DNA from 3 places in the Kitasatospora sp. NPDC023176 genome. Region 2 is predicted to be linked to each of the others. Evidence: riboswitches for the same ligand, from Rfam matches in the RefSeq annotation. Region 2 holds a riboswitch; each other region holds the start of a gene.

Region 1 (6,025 bases), on a different contig from region 2:
GGACCAGCCCGCGCAGCGAGTACGCGAAGAAGCCGATGACCGAGGCCTCGAAGATCATGTAGGCCAGCAGCGCGAGCATCCCCGAGGCCATCCCGACCACCCGGCCGAGCCCGTGCGAGACGTAGCCGTAGAACGCCCCGGCCGCCGTGATGTGCCGGGCCATCGCCACGTACCCGACCGAGAACACCGTGAGCACCGCGGTCGCCAGGACGTACGCGGCCGGCGCGCCGACCCCGTTGCCCTGCCCGATGACGATCGGCAGGTTCCCGGTCATCGCGGTGATCGGGGCCGCGGTGGCGACCGCCATGAACACCACGCCCGCCAGGCCGACCGAGTCCGCCTTCAGCCGGTCGACCCCGCCCGGCCCGGCCCGCTCACCGGCGGAACCGACCGCGTCCCCGCTCCGGACGGTCATCCGGCCTCCTCGTCCACCCGGACACTGCCGCCCGCCGAACCGGCCGGGCACTGACTGACCGACAGGATCGCGCGCCGACGGCCGCCCCGGAGTACGGCTGATGATCCGACGAAGCCGACGGGTTGACGGCGCGTTCGAGGCCCCGAACACCGCCACGGACCGGAAACGGCGGTGGCCGGCCCGGCCGTACGAGAGCTTGTCCCGTGCGGCCGGGCCGGCCGTGGGCGTGTCCCGCGCCCAGGTCCACTGCTGCGGCGATCACCCGGTCGAGCGGTCACCCGACATGACCATCCCGGGCGGTCGATTCGCCCCGCATCAGCGGTGGTTCACACGGTCCCGTGGAAGGGACCAGGGATCAGAGCGCGACGCCGTGCGCCCGCAGGTAGGCGACCGGGTCGATGTCCGAGCCGTACTCCGGACCGGTGCGGATCTCGAAGTGCAGGTGCGGGCCGGTCACGTTGCCGGTCGCACCGGAGAGGCCCAGCTGCTGGCCGGTGGTGACGCTCTGGCCGACCTTCACGCCGATCGAGGACAGGTGCGCGTACTGCGCGTACTTGCCGTCGGCGAGCTTGATCTCGACCTCGTTGCCGTAGGCGCCGTCGTTGGCGGCCTTCACCACGACACCCTTGGCGACGGCGCGCAGCGGGGTGCCGGTGGAGGCGATGAAGTCCTGGCCGGTGTGGTGGCCGGAGGCCCACATCGAGCCGGCCACGCCGTAGGCCTCGCCCAGCACCGGGTTGGCGAGCGGGGCGACGAAACCGGTGGTGACGGCGACCGGGGCGGCGGTGACGGCCTGGGCCGGGGCGGCGGTCTGCACCTGGGTCTGCAGCTGGGCGCCCGGCTTGGCGGCCTCGGTCTGGACCTGCACCTGGGTGTCCGCGGCGGCGGAGGCGTCCTGGGTGGCCGGAGCAGCGGCCGGCTTCGCCGGGGCGGCGGGCGCGGCGGGCGCGGCGGGCTTCGCGGCGTCAGCCGCGTGGCCCACGAGGGCCAGCTGCTGGCCCGGGAAGATCAGGTTCGGGTTGGCCCCGACCACCGAGCGGTTCTGCTCGTACAGCGCGTGCCAGCCGCCCTGGACGTCCTTGATGTCGGCGATCTTCGAGAGGGTGTCGCCACTGATGACGCGGTAGCTCTGGTGCCCGGCGGCCGGAGCGGCGTCCTGCGAAGCGACCGAGGCGACCGAAGCGGTCGAGGCGGCCGGAGCAGCCGGGGAGGTGTCCGCCTGGGCGCCCATCGCGGTCACGAGCGGCAGGACGAACGAGGCGCCGGTGACGGCGGTGGCGATGCCGATCCGGGCGGCACGGGGCAGGGCGATACGACGAGCCTGTGCAGGCATGGAATTTTCCTCTCCGACGCCTGCGAGGTGAGCTGTCGGGTTCGGGCTGGAGTTGCCCGGCCGCATGCGCGGCTTCACCCCAAGCCGGTCCTGGTCGTCCACGCCCTGAAGAGGCGCGAACTCCGGTCCGGCGACTTACCTGTGGGTCCCCCGCTCCTGCCGTACAGAGTTCGGTGCGAGCCACCGGGCAGCGGCAGGACTCGGCGTTCCACCCGGTGGATCCGTCCGGGCTGGCCGGGCGGTCGCTGAACTAAAACTCATCCGTTCAGGTGAAGCAATGTCGATCTCTTGAATCGGCAACCAATCCCGGCGCAGTGGTCACCCTCCGAATGATCCGCTGCACCGTACGTGCACAATCCATTCACCCCGTGCCACTGATCCAGCACCCTGCGCCGACCAGGCCACCCCTGCGCGATCGTCCGGTCACGAACCGCCACGGGCCGACACACCACCCGGTGACCCTTGTCACGTACACCCCGGCGGGCGCAGGATCAGCCGGTGGCCACCTCTCAAGCAGGAACTCTGCGCCTGGGCACCGCGCAGGGTCGCTGGGTTCTCCTGGCAACGGTGCTCGGCTCCAGCATGGCGATGCTCGACGGCACCGTGGTGAACGTCGCCCTCCCCCGGATCGGCGCCGACCTCGGCGCCTCCCTCGCCTCCCTGCAATGGACCCTGAACGCCTATCTGCTCACCCTGGCGGGCCTGATCCTGCTCGGCGGCGCCCTCGGCGACCGCTACGGGCGGCGCCGGGTCTTCCTCATCGGCGTGGTCTGGTTCGCCGCCGCGTCCGCGGCCTGCGCCGCCGCCCCGACCATCCACGTGCTGATCGCCGCCCGCGCCGTCCAGGGCATCGGCGGGGCGCTGCTCACCCCGGGCTCGCTCGCCATGCTCCAGGCCGTCTTCCACCCGGACGACCGCTCGGCGGCGGTGGGCCTGTGGTCCGGCCTGGGCGGGGTGTCGGCAGCCGTCGGCCCCTTCCTCGGCGGCTGGCTGGTGGACGGCCCCGGCTGGCGCTGGATCTTCCTGCTGAACCTGCCGCTGGCCGCCGCCGTCATCGCGGTGACCTCCCGTTACGTCCCGGAGAGCCGGGACGAGTCCGCGACCGGCCGCTTCGACGTGCCCGGCGCGCTGCTCGCCGCGCTCGCCCTCGGCGCGATCACCTACGCGCTCACCGCCGCCGGGGAGGGCCTGTCCCCCGCCGTCTGGGTCACCGGCGCGATCGGCCTGCTGCTGGGCGCCGCCTTCGTGACTGTCGAGCGGCGCTCGCCCTATCCGATGCTGCCGCTCGGACTGTTCTCCTCCCGGCTGTTCACCGCCGTGAACCTGGTCACCCTCTGCGTCTACGCGGCGTTCAGCGGGGTGTTCTTCCTGCTGGTGGTGCAGCTTCAGATCGTCTCCGGGTTCTCCCCGCTGGTCTCCGGCTTCGCCCTGGTGCCCATCACGGTGCTGATGCTGACCCTGTCCGCGCGCGCCGGTCGCCTCGGCAAGCGGATCGGCCCGCGCCTCCCGCTCACCGTCGGCCCGCTGCTGTGCGCCGCCGGGGTGCTGCTGATGCTGCGCATCGGCCCCGGCTCCTCCTACTGGGTGGACGTGCTGCCCGCCGTCGCGGTGATGGGCTCGGGGATGACCCTGCTGGTCGCACCGCTGACCGCGACCGTGCTGGCCGCCGTCGAGGTGCGGCACGCGGGCATCGCCAGCGGCGTCAACAACGCCGCCGCCCGCGCGGCCGGCCTGCTCGCGGTGGCCGCGCTGCCGGCCCTGGCCGGGCTGAGCGGCGACGCCTACCGGGTGCCGTCCTCGGTGGACTCCGCCTTCCACACCGCGATGCTGATCTGCGCGGGCCTGCTGGCCACCGGCGGGCTGATCGCCTTCACCACCATCCGGGGCAACGTGCTCGCGCCGGAGGAGGAGCACCCGGTGGCCGAGCCGAACTGCGACTGGCCCTGCGCCACCACCACCCCGCCGTTCGACCCGGGCCGCCCCCGGACGCCCGAGGGCCCCACCACCGGAACGGCGGCGGGGCCCTCGGCCGAGAGCTGACGCGGCGTCAATTCAGCGGCGTGTCAGAGGATGTCGCCGGGCGCGTACTTGGCCGCCTCCGGGTAGGCCGCCGCGACGGCCGCCACCTGGCGGACGACCTCGGCGACCTGCGCCCCGGCCGCGCCGGTGAAGGACAGCCGGTCGCCCAGCAGCGCGTCCAGCGCGGCCCGGTCCAGCGGGATCCGCTCGTCGGCGGCGAGCCGGTCCAGCAGCTCGTTCTCCCGGGCGCCCGCGCGCATCGCCAGCGCGGAGGCGACGGCGTGCTCCTTGATGACCTCGTGGGCGGTCTCCCGGCCGACGCCCGCGCGCACCGAGCCCATCAGCACCTTGGTGGTGGCCAGGAACGGCAGGTAGCGGTCCAGCTCGGCCTCGATCACGGCGGGGAAGGCGCCGAACTCGTCCAGGACGGTGAGGAAGGTCTCCAGCAGGCCGTCGAAGGCGAAGAAGGCGTCCGGCAGCGCGACCCGGCGCACCACCGAGCAGGAGACGTCACCCTCGTTCCACTGGTCGCCGGCCAGCTCGCCGGTCATCGAGGCGTAGCCGCGCAGGATCACGGCCAGGCCGTTGACGCGCTCGCAGGAGCGGGTGTTCATCTTGTGCGGCATCGCGGAGGAGCCGACCTGGCCCTCCTTGAAGCCCTCCGTCACCAGCTCGTGGCCGGCCATCAGACGGATGGTCTTGGCCAGGCTGGACGGCGCGGCGGCCAGCTGGACGAGGGCAGTGAGCACCTCGAAGTCCAGCGAGCGCGGGTAGACCTGGCCGACGCTGGTGAGCACGTGGTCGAAGCCGAGGTGGCCGGCGACCCGGCGCTCCAGCTCGGCCAGCTTCCCGGTGTCGCCGCCGAGCAGGTCCAGCATGTCCTGGGCGGTGCCGACCGGGCCCTTGATCCCGCGCAGCGGGTAGCGGGCGATCAGCTCCTCCAGGCGGCGGAAGGCGACCAGCAGCTCGTCGGCGATCGACGCGAAGCGCTTGCCCAGGGTGGTGGCCTGCGCGGCCACGTTGTGCGAACGGCCGGCCATGACCAGCTCGGAGTTCTGGGCGGCCAGGTCGGCCAGGCGCACCAGCACGGCGACCGTACGGTCCCGGACGTGCTCCAGGGACTGGCGGATCTGCAGCTGCTCGACGTTCTCGGTCAGGTCCCGGGAGGTCATTCCCTTGTGGATCTGCTCGTGGCCGGCGAGGTCGCTGAACTCCTCGATCCGGGCCTTCACGTCGTGGCGGGTGATCCGCTCACGGGCGGCGATCGAGCCGAGGTCGACCTGGTCGATCACCCGCTCGTAGTCGGCGACGGCGTTCGCCGGAACCTCGACACCGAGGTCCTGCTGGGCCTTCAGGACGGCGAGCCACAGGTGGCGCTCGAGGACCACCTTGTGCTCGGGGGACCACAGCTGGGCCAGGGTCGCCGAGGCGTACCGGGAGGCCAGGACATTGGGGATCTGGGGCTTCGCGCTCACGCTTCGCAAGCCTAACAGCCGAGGTCACGCCGAACGTCGGCGGATGGGGACCTGTCCGTCACCCTCATCCGCGCCACCTGCGCGCCCCGCCGCACCACCGGCCGCTGCCCCCGGGACTCGCCGACACGCGCCGAGCACCCCGGCCGGCCGCTACTGCGGCGCCCCTGTCGGCCGCTACTGCTGCGCGCCGCCGGAACGGCCGGCCAGCACCGGCAGGACCTGCCCGCAGATCGAGTGCAGGGCGATCCGCTGCTCGTCGGTCATCGCCTCGAAGGCCTGGTGGGTGCGGGCCATCTCGCCGCGGATGCGGTTGAGGATCTCCCGGCCCTCGGCCGTGATCACCACGATCTTCACCCGGCGGTCACCGGCCGCCGCCTCCCGGTTGGCGAGGCCCAGCGTCTCCAGCCGGTCCACGATCCCGGTCACGTTCGACGCGTCGCAGCCCAGGCGCCCGGCCAGTGCCCGCATCGGGACCGGTTCCTGCACCGAGCCCAGCGCCTTGGCCTGGGAGGAGGACAGCCCGTGCCGGGCCGCGGCCGCCGCGAAGTCCTGGAAGTACGCGGCACCGACGGCGGCCAACGCCTCCATCAGCTCGGCGTTGGTCGGTACGGTCGTCGTCGAGGTCGAACCCATGGGGTCAGCGTACGGCCGAGTGCTTCAGTAACTCAAGCTTTGACCACGGCAACCGTCGGCGAGCCGCCTCACGGTACCGCCGATCGGGGGACGGTCAGAGCACCAGCTGGTCGAACAGCCGCCGCAGCTCGACCTCCGGGTCCGCGGTCA
Region 2 (6,025 bases):
CCGAGCGCCCCGAGATCCGCACCGGCTCGCCGGCCCTGGTGCTCGCCGTACCCGCGACCCCGGGGCCCGAGTCCCGCTCGGTCGTCGAGGAACTGCTCTCGATCGTCCGCAGTGAGCACACCGGCGTCCAGGCCGCGGTCGGCTACCTGCCGACCGATGGCACCGCGGCCGGGGGCACGGAGGAGTACACCGTCGCGGACCTACTGGCGGCGGCCGCCGAGGCCGGACTGCCGATGCCCGTCGTGGTGCCCCTGGTGCCCGGCCCGCACGACTTCCTGACCGGGCTTCACGCCCTCGCCGCGGAGTACGGAGCGACCGTCACCTCCGCGCTGGGCCCGCACCCGCTGCTCGCCGAGGCCGTCCACGTACGGCTGTCCGAGGCCGGGCTGGCCCGGGCCGACCGGGCCCGGCTGTTCGCCATCGCGACCGCCGCGGACGGCGTGGTCCTGACCACCGTCGGCGGCGAGGACGCGGCCGCCGCGGCCGGGATCACCGGTGTGCTGCTGGCCGCCCGACTGGCCGTCCCGGTCGTCTCCGCGGCGCTCGACGTGCCCGGCTCGGTCGCCGCCGCCGTCAACCACCTGAAGGAGACCGGCTCCCAGCGCCCCGCGCTGGCCCCGCTCGTGATCGGCCCGGAGGCGGACTCCGAGCTGCTCGCCACGGCCGCCGAGGAGACCGGCTGCCCGTCGGCGGCACCGCTGGGTGCGTACCCGACGGTCGGCCAGCTGATCGCCTCCACCTACCTGGCCGCACTGCCGACGCCGACGGCGGAGGAGCTGGCCGAGGCCGAGGAGGCCGCCGCCACCGCCGGAGCCGGGGAAGGCTCCCGCCGCGCCCACGCGGCCGGCGAAGGGCCCGTGGAGGGCTGACGGACACCTCCTGAGCTCCGGCGGATGCCCGCCGGAGCGCCCGCGACCGAGCGTCGTGGCACCCGCACCACCGAAGGGCCCGGAACACCTGCGTTCCGGGCCCTTTCGACGTGTTCGGATTGCCCCGCAGGAGAGTTAAGCGGTCAATGCGACGCAATGTCCGTTCTGGTGTCATTTGTCGATGAATAGTCGGCGCGTTGTCCCGCGCTCGATTCACTGGAGCTCCCCCGACTCGCGAGCGCGGCCCATGGCGCTTCAACGCTCCGTCACTTCATTCCTGAGGCGGAGCCAGTTATGGGAATCCATCGTGAAATTGCGAGAAAACGATCATTTGCGATCATGAATTACGAACCATTTGGCGTTTCTCGCTAAACCGTGATGCGCATCACAGGTATTTGCGGTTTTAACTTAAGTCTGCTTAACGTGCTCCCCGTTCGTGACCACACGGACCCAGTTCATCCGCGACGCCGAGTCCTGCCGTCGGATGTCCTGGCAGCGCGAAAACGCATCACGGCAGGAGCGGGGGAACCACAGGTAAGTCGCCTTGAACCGTTTTCCGGAACGGTCCAGGGCTAGGGGTGAAGCCGCGCCCACAGCGCGGCCGGGCAACTCCAGCCCGAATCCGACAGCTCACCTCGCAGGCGTGGGAGAGGACCGCGTCTTCATGCTGCCTTCCAACGGCAACCGCCTGTCCAGCCGCACCCGTCGCGTGATCGCCGCCCTCGGCGTCGCCGGCGTCGGCCTCACCGTCCCCTGCCTCACCACCGGCACCGCCAACGCCGCCTCAGTCGCCACCTGGGACAAGGTCGCCCAGTGCGAGAGCACCGGCAACTGGAGCATCAACACCGGCAACGGCTTCTACGGCGGCCTGCAGTTCACCTCCAGCACCTGGGCCGCCTTCGGCGGTACCGCGTACGCACCGCAGGCCAACCAGGCCACCAAGGACCAGCAGATCGCCATCGCCGAGAAGGTCCTCGCCTCGCAGGGCCCCGGCGCCTGGCCGGTCTGCTCCGTCCAGGCCGGTCTGACCAAGGGCGGCGCCCCGGCGACCGTCGACACCTCGGCCGGCTCCACCACCGCCAAGGCCACCGCCAAGCCCGCCACCAAGCCGGCCCAGGCCGCGAAGCCCGCCAAGCCGGCGGCGCCCGCCCAGGACCAGGCGCAGGCCTCCAGTGACTCCGCCGCCGCGTCCTCCGCCGCCACCGACTCGGCCGCCTCCGCCAACGGCGGCTGGGCGCAGCAGCGTCAGGCGCAGGCCCAGGGCGGCGGCTACACCGTCGTCGACGGCGACTGGCTGTCCTCGATCGCCGACAAGCACAACGTCCAGGGCGGCTGGCAGCGGCTCTACGAGCTCAACCGCGGCACCCTGACCGAGGGCCCGGACACCATCTACCCGGGCGAGCAGCTGACCTTCGGTGACGGCGGCGCGGCCCAGGCCGACCAGTCCTCCACCGCCACCAAGTCCGGCTCGGACTTCACCTGGTTCGACCGCTCGCAGAAGTCCGGCCAGGCCTCGAACGGCGGTGCCGTGAACGCCAAGCCGATGGCCCAGGACAAGTCCACCGCCTCGAAGCCGGCGTCCAAGCCCGCCGCGAAGCCGGCCGCCCAGGCGCAGACCCCGGCCCCGGCCCAGGCCGCCACCGGCAGCATGGCCGCCGCGGTCTCCTTCGCCCAGTCGAAGGTCGGCCAGGCGTACGTCTACGGCGGCACCGGCAACGGCGGCTGGGACTGCTCCGGCCTGACCCAGGCCGCGCTGCGCGCCGCGGGCATCAACATCCCGCGTGTCGCCGCCGACCAGGCCGCCGCCAGCACCCACGTCTCGCTGGACAGCCTGCAGCCGGGCGACCTGCTGTTCTGGTCGAACAACGGCCAGGACTCCGGCGTCTACCACGTCGCCATCTACATCGGCGGCGGCCAGTACGTCGAGGCCGCCAACCCGAGCTCGGGCGTCCGCCTCCAGACCATCGCCAACTGGGCCCCGGACTTCGCCGGCCGGGTCTGAGGACACCGCGCTCACCGCGCACCCCTGACGGCTGACGGTCGTTAGCCGACCGCCCCGGGAGAGTCTGGTCGCTCCCCCGGGGCTTCGGCGTATCCGCGAGGTCGACGTCCGCATGGTCAGACTCCGGCCCGCGGGGCATGCTGCTGCTCTGCACCCGAGGAGGAGGCACCATGGCCCAGGTCGCCGTCACGCTCGACGCGAACCTCGCGATCGACGCGATGCTGCTCTCCGGTACGGCCGACGGGCAGCGGGTCGGCGCCGACCGCCCGGCCGTCCAGGAGTGCTGAGCGGACGGGCCGACCGGTCGAGACGGCCGCACCGGCACGCCGACGGGCCCCGGAGAGCAACCGCCCTCCGGGGCCCGTCAGTTGGCACCGCCCACCGGCCTCGGCGCACGAAGCCGGCCCATCGGCCTCAGCGCCCGCGGGCCCCCGTCGAGCCCCGCATCACCAGCTCCGGCTGGAACATGAACTCCCCGCGCTGGGCGGCGTTCCCGCCGACCTCCTCCAGCAGGGCGTCCACCGCGGCCGTCGCCATCGCCTCGACCGGCTGCCGGATCGTGGTCAACGGCGGTTCGGTGAAGGCGATCAGCGGCGAGTCGTCGAAACCGACCACCGACACGTCCTGCGGCACCGACAGCCCGCGCTGGCGCACCGCCCGGATCGCCCCGAGCGCCATCATGTCGCTCCCGCAGACGATCGCCGTGCAGCCCTTGTCGAGCAGCGCGCCGGCCGCCGCGTGGCCGCCCTCCACGCTGAACAGCGTGTGGTGGACGAGGCCCTCGGCCTGCTCCTGGCTGTGCCCGAGCAGCTCGCGCATCGCGGCCGTGAAGCCCTCGATCTTGCGCAGCACCGGCACGTACCGCCGCTGCCCGACCGCCAGGCCGATCCGCTCGTGCCCGAGTTCAGCCAGGTGCTGGACGGCCATCCACATCGCGGAGCGGTCGTCCGGCGAGATGAACGGCGCGTCGATCTTCTCGCTGTAGCCGTTGATCAGCACGAACGGCACCCCGCGCCCGGACAGTCGGGCGTAGCGGTCGTGGTCGGCCGTGGAGTCGGCGTGCAGTCCGGAGACGAAGACGATGCCCGCCACTCCCCGGTCCACCAGCATCTCGACCAGTTCGTCCTCGGTGGAGCCGCCCGGGGTCTGGGTGCACAGCACCGGCGTGTACCCGTGCCGGCTGAGCACCTGCTCGATCACCTGCGCCAGCGCGGGGAAGATCGGGTTGCTCAACTCCGGTGTGATCAGCCCGATCAGCCCGGCGCTGCGCTGGCGCAGCCGGGTCGGCCGCTCGTAGCCGAGCACGTCGAGCGCCGCCAGGACGGTCTGCCTGGTGGCGGCGGAGACGTTCGCCTTGCCGTTGAGCACGCGGGAGACGGTGGCTTCGCTGACCCCCGCCTGCGCCGCGATGTCTGAGAGTCGCGCCGTAGTCACGGTCCCAGAGCCTATTGCAACCACGTCAGACCGCCCACCAGCCGGTGGCGTCCGGAGCGAGCACCGTCTCGCCGCCGTCCACCACGAGTTCGGCCGAGGCCAGCAGCAGCCGGCCCGGTGCGGGGATGCGCACCGGTGCGCCGGTGGTGTTCACCGTGCAGACGAAGGAGCCGCGCCGGAAGGCGAGGGTGCCCTCGGGGCCGTCCAGCCACTCGACCTCGGTGCCGGCGCCGAGGTCGGGCTGGGCCCGTCGGACGGCGAGCGCGCTGCGGTAGAGCTCCAGGGTGGAGGTCGGGTCGCCGGTCTGCGCCTCGACGCTCAGTTCGGCCCACTCGGCCGGCTGCGGCAGCCAGGACGGCCCGCCCGCGACCGGTCCGAAGCCGTACGGGGCCTCGGCGCCGGACCACGGGATCGGGACCCGGCAGCCGTCGCGGTAGCCGTCCTGGCCGGCCTGGCGGAAGAAGGACGGGTCCTGGCGGACCTCGTCGGGCAGGTCGGTGACGTCCGGCAGGCCGAGTTCCTCGCCCTGGTAGACGTACGCGGAGCCGGGCAGCGCGAGCATCAGCAGGGTGGCGGCGCGGGCCCGTCGCAGGCCGAGCGCGCGGTCGCCGGGGGTGCGGATCTGGGTGCCGAGGCCGGGCTCGTTGGCGAACCGGGTGGCGTGCCGGGTGACGTCGTGGTTGGACAGCACCCAGGTGGTGGGCGCGTCGACCGGACGCATCGAGTCGAGCGAGAGGTCGATCACCTCGCGCAGCGCGGCGGCGTCCCAATCGGTGCCCAGGTACTGGAAGTTGAAGGCCTGGTGCAGTTCGTCGGGGCGGACGTAGTTGGCGGTGCGCTGGACGGTCGGGGTCCAGGCCTCGGCGACGCCGATCCGCTGGCCCGGGTACTCGTCGAGGATCCGGCGCCAGCTGCGGTAGATCTCGTGCACGCCGTCCTGGTCGAAGAACGGCATGACGTCGTTGCCGAGCAGCTTGAGCTGGTCGGCGCCGCCGAGGTCGGGCAGGCCGGGGGCCTTGACCAGACCGTGGGCGACGTCGATGCGGAAGCCGTCCACGCCCATGTCCAGCCAGAAGCGCAGGATCGAGCGGAACTCGTCGGCGACGGCCTGGTTCTCCCAGTTGAAGTCGGGCTGCTCGGGGGCGAACAGGTGCAGGTACCAGTCGCCGGGGGTGCCGTCCGGGTTCTCGCTGCGGGTCCAGGCCGGGCCGCCGAAGATGGACTCCCAGTCGTTGGGCGGCAGTTCGCCGTCCTCGCCCTTGCCGGGGCGGAAGTGGTAGCGGTCGCGCAGCGGGGAGCCGGGGCCCTCGCGCAGGGCGCGCTGGAACCACTCGTGCTGGTCCGAGGAGTGGTTGGGGACGAGGTCGACGATGATCCGCAGCCCCAGCTGGTGGGCGTCGCGGATCAGCGCGTCGGCGTCCAGCAGGGTGCCGAACATCGGGTCCACCGCGCGGTAGTCGGCGACGTCGTAGCCGGCGTCGGCCTGCGGTGAGGCGTAGAACGGGGAGAGCCAGACGGCGTCCACGCCGAGGTCCCGCAGGTACGGCAGGCGGCTGCGGATGCCGGGCAGGTCGCCCATGCCGTCCCCGTTGGAGTCGGCGAAACTGCGCGGGTACACCTGGTAGATGACCGCGTCCCGCCACCAGTCTCTGGACGCGCCGCCGGTCACGGGAGCCGGGGAGGCCGCCTCGTGCGCGGTGTCGGCGGCGGGCCGGGAGGT
Region 3 (6,025 bases), on a different contig from region 2:
CTGTAGTACATCAGACCGGAGCAGTCGAAGGCACGGGGTCCGGTGGATCCGTAGACGTAGGGCGAGCCGATCATCCGCACCGCGGCGGCCAGCGCGGCGGCCCCGCGCTCGGAGGCGGCCGGGGCGCTGCCGAGGTCCAGCCGGTCGGTGCCGCGGGTGGCGCGCTGTTCGGCGTCCCGGGCGTCCTGGGCGACCATCCGGGTCCGCTCGGCGACGCCCAGGCTGTTGAGCAGCTTCTGGGCCTTGGTCAGCCGTTGCTGGATCTGCTGCTTGTTCTCGGCCAGCGAGCGGCGGGCCTGGTCCAGTTCGGCGAGCTTGGCCGCGGTCTCGGTGCGGCGCTGGTCGAGCCCGCGCTGACGGGTGACCAGCTCGTGCAGGGTCTCCTGCTGACGTTCGGCGGCCTGGCCGAGGGTCCGGGCGCGGGCGAGGTAGCCCTCGGGGTCGGTGGAGAGCATCAGCTGGGCGGTCTGGGCCATCCCGCCGCTCCGGTACTCGGCCCCGGCCACCGTGGCGAGGTCCCCGCGCAGCTGGTTGAGCTGGTCCTGGGCGGCGGCGACCTCGCCCTGCAGGATCGTGGTCTCGCCGAGGAGCCGCTTCTGCGCCTCCTGGGCGGCGTTGTACTTCTCCGACGCCTGCTCGGCCTCGTCGTACAGCTGCTCGACCTGGGCCTTGACGTCCTTGCGGTCGGGCGCGTCCGGCGCTCCGGGGGCGGCCTGGGCACTGCCGGCGGTCGCCACGCCCAGGGCCGTGGTGGCGGCCGCGGTCAGTACCAGCGCACGGGCGAGCAGTTGGGAACGACGGTGCACGGGCATGTCGGCAGCGGCTCCATTCCTGCGGCGCGGCCCCGCGGCCGCGCCCTGCTGGGCGGCCGTCGAGCGGGAGTCCGGTGGCAGACGTTAGCGAGTCCGGGCAAGCGAGTCCAAACCCCTCCGGACCCGAATATTTGACCCCTATTCGGACATCAGGCCGAGCCGCCGGAAAAGCCGCAGGCCCGGCCCCCCGTGGCGGAGGACCGGGCCCGTGAACCTTCGAGCGGGGATCAGACCCGGACGATGGAGGCCAGCGGCATGTTGGAGACGGCCTCGTAGCGGACCGACGCACCCGGCTTGGGAGCGTGCAGCACCTGGCCGTTGCCGGCGTAGATGCCGACGTGGTGGGCGTCGCCGTAGAAGATCAGCATGTCGCCGGGCTGGGCCTGGGAGATGTCCGAGCCGATCCGGGTGCCGGCGCCCGCCTGCTCCTGGGAGGTGCGCGGCAGCGACACGCCGGCCTGGTTGAACGCCCAGACCATCAGGCCGGAGCAGTCGAAGGAGCCGGGGCCGGTGGCGCCCCAGACGTACGGGCTGCCGACCTTGGTGGCGGCGGCGGCCAGCGCGGCCGCGCCGTGCGAGCTGCCCGGGGCGATCTTGACCGGCGCGGAGGCGGCGCCCGCGCCGATGTCGCTGCGGCTGCTGTCGCGCGAGGCGCGGTCCGAGCTGGCGGGCTGGGCGGCCTTCGCGGCGGCGTCCGCCTTGGCCTTGGCGTCGGCGGCGGCCTTGTCCTCGGCCGCCTTGATCGCCTGGCGCTCCTGCTCGGTCAGCGTGTTGAGCAGGTCCTGGGCCGCCTTCAGCTTGGTCTGGACCTCGTCCTTGGAGGCCTTCAGCTGGGTGGTGGTGGCCTCCAGCTCGGCGAGCTTGCCCTGGGCCTCGGTACGGTCCTGGTCCAGCTTGCGCTGCTGGTCCTGGAGCTGCTTCAGCTGGTTCTTCTGGGTGCTGCCGGCCTGGTTGAGCGCACCGGCCTGGCTGAGGAAGTTGTCCGGACTGGAGGAGAGCATCAGCTGGACGGTCGGGGATATGCCGCCGTTGCGGTACTGCTCGCCCGCGATCTCGGCGAGGCCGCCCTGGAGGTCGGTCACCTGCGCCTGCTGCCGGGCCACCTGGTCCTGCATGCCGGAGACCTGCTTCTCCAGCTCCTGCTGCTTCTCCTGGGCGGCGTTGTACTTCTCGGTCGCCTGCTCGGCCTGGTTGTTGAGCTGGTCGACCTGCTCCTTGACCTGGTCCTTGGTCGGCTGCGGGTCGGCGTGCGCGCCGGACTGCGCGGAGAGCGCGACGGCCGCGGCGGCGAAGCCGGTCAGGATCGAGACACGAGCGCGACTGGCGGGCTTGGGACGACGATGGGACGCCACGAAGGCGGGCTCCTTCTTCCTACGTCCGCCTACCGGGTGAGCTGACGGGTTCGGGCCGGAAGCATGCCCTACGACGCCTCACCGGCCTCACCTACGGCCGACCTGGCGCCGATTCACCCCGGAGGAACGTGGTTCCCCGGCTCCGCTCCGCAGCACCCCCGACTACTGGGCTCCCCTGTCGGGCAGTCGCTTCGACCTGCCCCGCTGTTTCGCGAACTCGGCGGTAACCACCGCCGCCACCCGGGCTGGGTGATCGACAGTGCGGTGGTTCGGAGCATGACCCTAGTAACTGAACCGTGATCCGTTCAAATCCTTGTCAGAAAAAAGACGGAAGATTACCCATGTTCTTTTGTGAAAATGACTGATGGTGATCAGTTCCGCACGCAAAGCTGATCAGGTCTCACGAGTCAGCCACGGAACGGACAAGCCGAAGCGCCACCCTCCGACCGGAGGGTGGCGCGGATCACACGGCCGGAACGGGCCCCGACGGCGTGTCGGCCCGTCAGATCCGGCGGATGGTGTTGATCGGCATCGCGTCGGCCTTCATCACCTTCACCACGTCACCGGTGTGCGGCGCGTGGACCACCATGCCGTTGCCGATGTACATCGCGACGTGGTGCATGTCCCCGCCGTAGATCACCAGGTCGCCCGGCTGAGCCGTGGCCAGCGTCACCGCGGTCCCGATGTGGCCCTGCTCCTGCGAGGTGCGCGGCAGCGAGACGCCGGCCTGGCCGTACGCCCAGACCATCAGGCCCGAGCAGTCGAAGGTGCTCGACCCGGTGGCGCCCCAGACGTACGGCGAACCCTGCTTGCTCATCGCCTTGGCCACGGCCACGGCCGCGTAGCCGCTGGCCGGCGGCAGGTTGCTGAGGTCGACCCGGTCGGCGCCGCGCGAGGCGCGGTCGTCCTGCTGCTGCTGGGCCCGCAGCGCGGCGCGGTCGGCGGCGCTGAGCGAGTTCAGCAGGTCCTGGGCGGCCTTCAGCTTCGTGTTGACGTCCGCCTTGGCCTGGTTCAGGTCCTTGGTGGTGGAGTCCAGCGAGGCCAGTACGGCGGCCGCCTCGGCCTTCTCCTGGTCCAGCCGGCGCTGCTGGTCGAGCAGGCCCTTGAGCGCCTCGGTCTGACTGGTGCTGGCCTGCTGGACGCTCGACGCCTTCTCCAGGTAGCCCGACGGGTCGGAGGAGAGCATCAGCTGGACGGACGGGTCGATGCCGCCGGTGCGGTACTGCTCGCCGGCGACCTGGGCCAGGCCGGTCTGCAGCTGACTCATCTGGTCCTGGCTGCGGGCCACCTGATCCTGCAGCTGGTCGGCCTGCTTGCGGAGCTGGTCGGCGCGCTCCTTGGCGCCGTTGTACTTCTCCGCCGCCTGCTCCTGGTCCTGCTGGAGCTGGTCGATCTGCGCCTTGACGTCGGTCGTGTTCGGCTGCGGCGCGGCGTGCGCGGCCACCTGAGCGGAGAGGGCGACCGCGGTCGCAGCGGCAGCGGTGAGCACGGAGACCCGCGCGCGGCTGGGCTGCCTGGGACGGCGGTGGGAGGCCAAGAGACCGGCTCCTTCTTCCAACGGACTCGCCCGATCGGGTGAGATACCGGAAAATAGGTTTGACGCCAGACCCTAGTGAAGATCTACCCGTTTTGCCACTCCCCCGAAGGCGTGAACTCCGGTTCTCCCGCTGACTTCACCGGATCCGCACACCCCCACGGCGACGGCACTGACCTGCCATCACGCCGCCCGGGCCCCCGATCAGGGCCGGGCCAGCCGGTTCAGCAGCAGCACCGAGGCCACCGGGCGCGCGCCCGCCTTCCGTACGCCCTCCGCGACCTCCCGGTCGGTGGAGACCACCACCACCGGACGGCCCTGCGGCTCGGCCCGGACCAGACGGCGGATCAACTCGTCCGCGGTCTCGCCGGTCCGACTGAACCGTACCCGCACCCCGCGCGGTGGCGCCATGATGACCGGGACGTCCAGGTCCTGCCCGTCGAACACACAGGTGACCTCCGCCTGGGTGCGCTGGGCCAGCATCGCCAGCCCGCCCAGCAGCCGGATCCGCTGCTGCTCCAGCGGCAGCGTCGGGTACCCGGTCTTGGTCACGTTGTAGCCGTCCACCACCAGGTGCACCTGGGGGATCGCCAGCAGCTGGTCCAGCAGCGCCGGGTCGTCGTCGGCCAGGCCGCGCCGGGCCACGTCGTGCGGCGAGGCCGCCCCCGGCACCACCGCCTCCACCAGGTCCGCCGGGCGGATCTGGGAGACCGGCAACGCCAGCTCGCGCTGCAGGCCCTGCGCCGACTGCAGCACGGTGTCCAGCAGCAGCCGCAGCCGCATGTCCTCGACGCTGCGCCCCTCCCGGGCCGAGCGGCGGCCCTGCTCGGCCGCGCTCTCCAGCTCGGACACCCGGTGCCGCAACCGCCGCGCCTCGCTCTCGGCCGCGCTGCGCTCACCCGCGGCCTGCGCCTTCGCGGCCTCCAGTTCCGCGGCCACCCGCCGGGTCTCGGCCTGCGCCCGGCGGGTGTCGCTCTCCAGCGACCGCACCTTCTTGCGCAGCGACTCGGCCTCCCGCCGGACGCCCTCGAACTCCGCGCGCTGGCGGTCCAGGTCCGCCCGGGCGGCGGCCCGCACCTCGGCCAGTTCGGCCTGCAGCTTCTCCACCAGCCGGGAGGCCTCCGCCACCGCGTCCTCGGCGCCGGCCCGCTCGGCCTCCTCGCCGGCCTCGGCGACCAGCCGGCTCCAGCCCGCCGAGCGCACCAGGTAGGCGGCGGCCGCGACGTCCATCGGATCGGCGGCGCCGGGGACGCTGCCCGACTCCAACGCCTTCACCAGGTCCGGCTGGCCCAGCCGCAGCCGCTCCGCTATCCGCACCCGGAAGGCCGGCTCGGACTCCAGCGCCGCCGCCAGCGCGGTGGCCGCGTACTTGGCCCGCCGCGCGGGGGTGAACTTGGCGTACTGACGCAGGCTCTGCGGCAGCTCCCCGGGCGGCAGCCCGCCCAGCGCGTCCGAGGCCAGCCCGACCACCCGCCGGCGCACGCCCTCGGGCAGCGGCCGGTCCAGCTTCTCGGCCGCGCGCTCCGCGGCAGCACCCGAGGCAGGAGTATCCGAGGCGGGAGTATCCGAGGCGGGAGTATCCGAGGCGGCAGCACCCGAAGCGGGAGTGCCCGAAGCGTCGGCGCCCCCGCCAGGGGTCTCGGACGGGACCGTCCCGGCCGCCGGCTCCGGTGCCTGCGCAGCGGGCTGAAGCCCCTGCGGTTCGCCGGGCTCCCTCGCTGCGTCCACCACGTCCTCGGCTCCGATCCTGATCCAGCGGGTACGGCCGCGGCCGCCCCTGTCGTCACGCTCCGTGCGTCTTGTCTGTATTGTCCCGTGCGGTGGACGGCCGCGTCGCGCACCACCCACCGCACCGGAGGGGTCAGCCCTGCGCGGCGGGGGCCTCCGCGCCCTCGGCACCCGGGCGGGCCACCAGCTCGACCTGGTCCACCGCGTTGCACCAGCGGCAGCGCACCGACTCGATCGTCTCGCTGTGCACCTCGGTCTCCTCGACCTTGGACTCGCCGGCCAGGTCGAAGTGCAGGAACTCGGTCACCCGCGCGGTGCGGGTCACGTCGAAGCGGGTGAGGTTGCCGCACAGCGTGCAGCGCCAGCGCGTCTCGGCGGTCAGTGCGGGGACGGTCATCGGGGATCCTCTCGGCTGGTCCCTGGGTGGGCTAGGCGCTCCCCCCGGAGCCCCGGCATCGGCGGCGGGAGGCGGGATGGCCCGGCCCAAGCCTATTGCCTGGGGCAACCATCAGGACCACCGGTCAGCTGAGATGACCGGAGCCCGTTCCGCCCCGCCGGACGGACCGGTAGTCCACCTGCCGTAAACCGCCGTGTCACCT

The links. Region 2 has a riboswitch for cyclic di-AMP ahead of ACZ3YL_RS00070 (transglycosylase family protein). Riboswitches for the same ligand answer to the same signal wherever they lie in the genome.
Region 1: it holds a riboswitch for cyclic di-AMP, as region 2 does, so the genes downstream of both, ACZ3YL_RS28965 (M23 family metallopeptidase) here and ACZ3YL_RS00070 (transglycosylase family protein) in region 2, are expected to answer to the same signal.
Region 3: it holds a riboswitch for cyclic di-AMP, as region 2 does, so the genes downstream of both, ACZ3YL_RS21315 (NlpC/P60 family protein) here and ACZ3YL_RS00070 (transglycosylase family protein) in region 2, are expected to answer to the same signal.

What each region holds. Positions count from the first base shown of each region.
Region 1 is NZ_JBVHIP010000025.1:107,431-113,455, forward strand. It holds gene ACZ3YL_RS28960 (APC family permease) at 1-415, opposite strand, end outside; gene ACZ3YL_RS28965 (M23 family metallopeptidase) at 771-1,748, opposite strand; cyclic di-AMP (ydaO/yuaA leader) riboswitch at 1,751-1,934, opposite strand; gene ACZ3YL_RS28970 (MFS transporter) at 2,331-3,788, shown strand; gene purB (adenylosuccinate lyase) at 3,812-5,251, opposite strand; gene ACZ3YL_RS28980 (MarR family winged helix-turn-helix transcriptional regulator) at 5,417-5,875, opposite strand; gene ACZ3YL_RS28985 (DUF3037 domain-containing protein) at 5,970-6,025, opposite strand, start outside.
Region 2 is NZ_JBVHIP010000001.1:12,523-18,547, forward strand. It holds gene ACZ3YL_RS00065 (sirohydrochlorin chelatase family protein) at 1-869, shown strand, start outside; cyclic di-AMP (ydaO/yuaA leader) riboswitch at 1,364-1,526, shown strand; gene ACZ3YL_RS00070 (transglycosylase family protein) at 1,534-2,871, shown strand; gene ACZ3YL_RS00075 (LacI family DNA-binding transcriptional regulator) at 3,286-4,305, opposite strand; gene ACZ3YL_RS00080 (glycoside hydrolase family 13 protein) at 4,331-6,025, opposite strand, start outside.
Region 3 is NZ_JBVHIP010000015.1:68,331-74,355, reverse strand. It holds gene ACZ3YL_RS21320 (C40 family peptidase) at 1-812, opposite strand, end outside; gene ACZ3YL_RS21315 (NlpC/P60 family protein) at 1,040-2,164, opposite strand; cyclic di-AMP (ydaO/yuaA leader) riboswitch at 2,175-2,329, opposite strand; gene ACZ3YL_RS21310 (C40 family peptidase) at 2,667-3,701, opposite strand; gene ACZ3YL_RS21305 (NYN domain-containing protein) at 3,903-5,204, opposite strand; gene ACZ3YL_RS21300 (hypothetical protein) at 5,560-5,823, opposite strand.